Regions from separate parts of the Acidovorax sp. NCPPB 3576 genome, predicted to be linked through region 1. Evidence: riboswitches for the same ligand, from Rfam matches in the RefSeq annotation. Region 1 holds a riboswitch; the other holds the start of a gene.
The links. Region 1 has a riboswitch for S-adenosylhomocysteine ahead of ahcY (adenosylhomocysteinase). Riboswitches for the same ligand answer to the same signal wherever they lie in the genome.

Region 1 (2,456 bases):
GATGTGATCCACCTGGGGCTTGATCTCTTCCCATTCGTACTTTTCGATCGACGCGACGTCGATCTCGTTGTCGAAGTGGCCGATGTTGCAGACGATGGCCTGATCCTTCATCTTCACCATGGTGTCGTGGGTGATGATGTCCTTGTTGCCCGTCGTGGTCACGAAGATGTCGGCCTTGTCGGCGGCGTAGTCCATCGTCACCACGCGATAGCCTTCCATGGCGGCCTGCAGGGCATTGATGGGATCGATCTCGGTGACCCACACCTGGGCCGACAGCGCGCGCAGCGCCTGGGCGGAGCCCTTGCCCACGTCGCCGTAGCCGGCCACCACGGCGACCTTGCCGGCGATCATGACGTCGGTGGCGCGCTTGATGCCGTCCACCAGCGATTCGCGGCAGCCGTACAGGTTGTCGAACTTGGACTTGGTGACCGAATCGTTCACGTTGATCGCGCGGAACAGCAGCGTGCCCTTGGCGGACATCTCGTTCAGGCGGTGCACGCCGGTGGTGGTTTCTTCCGTCACGCCGATGATCTCGGCCGACTTGCGGGTGTACCAGGTCGCGTCTTCCGACAGCTTCTTGCGGATGGCGGCGAACAGGATGCGCTCTTCTTCGCTGGCGCCATTGCCGGCGACGAGGGATGCGTCTTTCTCGGCACGCTGGCCCAGGTGCATCAGCAGCGTGGCATCGCCGCCGTCGTCCAGGATCATGTTGGGGCCTTCGCCCGCGCTGCCCTTGGGGCCGAAGTCGAAGATGCGGTGGGTATAGTCCCAGTAGTCTTCCAGCGACTCGCCCTTGATGGCGAAGACCGGCGTGCCCGTGGCGGCGATGGCGGCCGCGGCATGGTCCTGCGTGGAGAAGATGTTGCACGAGGCCCAGCGCACGTCGGCGCCCAGGGACTTCAGCGTTTCGATCAGCACGGCGGTCTGGATCGTCATGTGCAGCGAGCCGGTGATGCGCGCGCCCTTGAGCGGCTGGCTGGCGGCGAACTCTTCGCGAATGGACATCAGGCCGGGCATTTCGGTCTCGGCGATGCGGATTTCCTTGCGGCCCCATGCGGCAAGGGAGAGGTCGGCGATGGCCTGGTCGGCCTGGGGCTTGAGAACTGCGCTCATGGTTTTCTCCAGTGAAGAAGGTAAAAAACCACGCATCGGAGGGGGAATGGCTCACTCACCGCACAAGAAGCGTGGGCGAGCGTCGTTGCAAAATGATGATCCGAGCCTCGCGTCCCTGCCGCACACCGGGCACCGGGGGAAAAGACGCTGCAACGCTCCTCGGAAAGCAGCGATTATAAGGACATCGCGCTTTTTCTCCATGCCTGAGCGCCGAACGTGGCACCCTGGGTGCCGGAGACAGGCCTGGATTCACAGTGCCACCGTCATAACAAGCGATACGCCCGCAGCGGGCCGGAAGAAGCAGAGAGACCATGTCCACACAGCACCGGGGCAACCTGTTCGACCTGCTGCGCATCGGCGCAGCAAGCGCGGTGATCTTCAGCCATCACTTCCATATCACGCGCACTGCGCCACCGTCCTGGCTGCATTCCGACATGGTGGGCGGCGTGGCGGTAATGACCTTCTTCACGATCAGCGGCTACCTCGTCACCCTGAGCTGGCTGCGCCAGCCGCAGGCGCTGGCGTTCCTGTTCAAGCGGTTCCTGCGGATCTGGCCCGGGGTGCTGTTCGCCGTGCTCACCAATGTCTTTCTGTTCGGGCTTTTCTTCACTTCCATGCCGGCTGCGGACTTTCTGGGCCATCCGGACACGCTGGGCTACTTTCGCAACCTGCTGCTGATCAAGGACTACCCCTATCTGCCCGGCGTGTTTGAAAACAACCCGCTCAAGCACCTGATGAACGGGCCCCTGTGGACCATTCCCATGGAAAGCCTGTGCTACCTGGTGCTTGCCGGCGTGGGCTTGCTGGGCGTGTTCAAGTCGCGCTGGTTCGCCTGCATTGCCGGGCTGGCCTACATCGCGTTCTTTCTCACGGCCCGCAATGCCGACCTGACCGGCGAGATGCGGCACTGGTTCGAGTACCCCGCCTATTTCACCTATGGCGCGCTCATCGCCGTCTTCCGCGATGAGTTCCACGCCCGGTCCGGCCGGCTGCTGCTCATACTGACGCCGCTGGCCGCCGTGCTGTTCTTCGGATTCCACCTGGAGCATTCGGCGGGCCTGCTGCTGCTGCCACCGCTGCTGATCTTTCTCGGCTCGCTGAACGTGCCCGCGCTGGCCTTTTTACAGCGTGGCGGAGACCCGTCGTATGGCATCTACCTGTACGGCTGCCCCGTGCAGCAGTCGGTGCATGCCCTCTGGCCGCACCTGCCGTTCATGACGAGCCTGCTGCTGTCCGTCGCACTGGCCGCCGTGGCCGGGTATGCCTCGTGGCATGGGGTGGAATCGCCGGTGCTGCGGTTCAAGCGATTGTTCCAGCGTGCGCCGGCGGTGCCCCAGGCGGTC
Region 2 (2,456 bases), 1.2 Mb from region 1:
CCTTGGCGCGCGCCAAAATCTCGTGGCACGGCACCATCACGCCCATGTTCACCACCTCGAAGTTGTTGCACTGCAGGACCACGGTGACGATGTTCTTGCCGATGTCGTGCACGTCGCCCTTCACGGTGGCGATGATGATCTTGCCCTTGCTGCGCACGTCGCGGCCGGCCAACTCGTCCTGCCGCTTTTCTTCCTCGATGTACGGAATCAGGTGCGCCACGGCGGACTTCATCACGCGGGCGCTCTTGACCACCTGGGGCAGGAACATCTTGCCCGCGCCGAACAGGTCGCCCACCACGTTCATGCCGTCCATGAGCGGGCCTTCGATCACATGCAGCGGGCGGCCGCCCTTGGCGACGATGGCCTGGTAGGCCTCTTCGGTGTCTTCCACGATGAAGTCGGTGATGCCGTGCACCAGCGCGTGCGACAGGCGTTCGCCCACGGTTTTCGGATGCTCGGGCGTGCCGCGCCATTCGAGCCGCTTGCTCTCGTCCTTGGCACCGCTTCGGGCCGTCTCGGCCACTTCGACCAGACGTTCACCCGCATCGGGGCGGCGGTTGAGCACCACGTCTTCCACGCGCTCGCGCAAGGTGGGTTCCAGGTCGTCGTACACGCCGACCATGCCCGCGTTGACGATGCCCATGTCCATGCCGGCTGAAATAGCGTGGTACAAGAAAACGGTGTGGATGGCCTCGCGCACCGGGTCGTTGCCGCGGAAGCTGAAGCTCACGTTGGAGACGCCGCCCGAGACCTTGGCGCCCGGCAGGTGCTGCTTGATCCAGCGCACGGCCTCGATGAAATCGACCGCGTAGTTGTTGTGCTCTTCGATGCCGGTGGCCACCGCGAAGATGTTGGGGTCGAAGATGATGTCCTCGGGCGGAAAGCCCACCTCGTCGACCAGCACGCGGTAGGCGCGCTCGCAGATCTCGATCTTGCGCTCGTAGGTGTCGGCCTGGCCCACCTCGTCGAAGGCCATCACCACGGCGGCGGCGCCGTAGCGCTTCACGAGACGCGCCTCGTGCTTGAACTTCTCCACGCCCTCTTTCATGGAGATGGAGTTGACGATGCCCTTGCCCTGGATGCAGCGCAGGCCGGCCTCGATCACGTCCCATTTGGACGAGTCCACCATGATCGGCACGCGCGCGATATCGGGCTCGGAGGCGATCAGCTGCAGGAAGCGCACCATGGCCGCCTTGCTGTCGAGCATGGCCTCGTCCATGTTGATGTCGATGACCTGCGCGCCGTTCTCCACCTGCTGGCGCGCGACGGCCAAGGCCTCTTCGTACTGGCCGTTCAGGATCATGCGGGCGAAGGCCTTGGAGCCGGTGACGTTGGTGCGCTCGCCGATGTTGACGAACAGCGTGCCCTCGCCGATGGAAACCGGTTCGAGGCCCGAGAGCTTCATGGGAGGCGGGATAAGGGGGGCGGACATCAGGCTCACCTGCGCAATCGGTAGTTGGGAACAGGCGAGCGTCGTTGGACAGTGGGGCCATCGCCGCCCGAGCCTGACGCCTGGTTGAGCCGGTTGATCGGCAGGCGCTGCAACGCTCCTCGGGGGCGGCCGGATTTTACGCGGCCGGCGCCCGGGTACGCCGCCACCGGGCCATTTCGAGTGGATTGCTAGCGCACCGGCAGGAACTGCAGGAACGAGCCCCCCACCAGCCCTTGCACATAGGTGATGGCGGCGCGGCGGTACTTTTCGGTGGCCACCGCCGCCAGCAGGTCGAGCCGGCCGATGATCTTGCCGAACTCGCGCTCGAAGCTCAGGTTGCGCCCCTGAGGCCCGATCTCGTCGGCCAGCAGCAGCGGCTGGCCCGCCGCGGTGCGGCGCTGCGACAGCATCCACACGGCGATCTCCACGTTGCGCGCCGCGTTGTACAGATGCTGCGCATCGAGGCTGTCGAGCAGGAAGAACTCGATCTTTCCGTCGTGCGCGGTGATCAGCATGTCGGCCGTGGCGTAGATGAACGCCGCCACGCGGTCGCCCGCGAATTCCGGCGCCAGCGCCGCCGCCATCGCCGCGATGTCGCGCCGGCCCTGCAGGGGCGCCCAGGTGCCGCCCTGCTCGATGGCAGCGCGGACTTGCTCCATGGCCTGCTCGCGGCCCACCGCGCTGGTCTTGCGCCATTCGGCGGGATTGCGGCGGTAGAGCTTGTCCATCAGCCGGTAGAGGCTATCGAGGTTCTCCCGCATGCCCAGCGTGGCCATCCGGTTCACGTCGGATTGGCCCATCTCGCTGCCGCTGGCGGACGCCCCCTTGACCTCGCCGTGGGGTGCGGGCGAACTGGCACAGCCGGACAGTGCCGCCAGGGCGCAACAGGACAGTAGGAGCAGAGCGAAAGTCGGTCGCATGTGCGTCGCATTATCGGCAAGGCTTGAAAAGCGGCATCGATTTTTTGAAACCGCCGATGCATCTTGTCCGTATGGGTATTCAGTCTTCGCGAAAGTTGCCGATC

Region 2: it holds a riboswitch for S-adenosylhomocysteine, as region 1 does, so the genes downstream of both, metH (methionine synthase) here and ahcY (adenosylhomocysteinase) in region 1, are expected to answer to the same signal.

What each region holds. Positions count from the first base shown of each region.
Region 1 covers NZ_CP097267.1:818,339-820,794, reverse strand. The annotation lists gene ahcY (adenosylhomocysteinase) at 1-1,113, opposite strand, end outside; S-adenosyl-L-homocysteine riboswitch at 1,184-1,280, opposite strand; gene M5C98_RS03975 (acyltransferase family protein) at 1,425-2,456, shown strand, end outside.
Region 2 covers NZ_CP097267.1:5,034,396-5,036,851, forward strand. The annotation lists gene metH (methionine synthase) at 1-1,432, opposite strand, end outside; S-adenosyl-L-homocysteine riboswitch at 1,462-1,559, opposite strand; gene M5C98_RS22955 (hypothetical protein) at 1,621-2,352, opposite strand.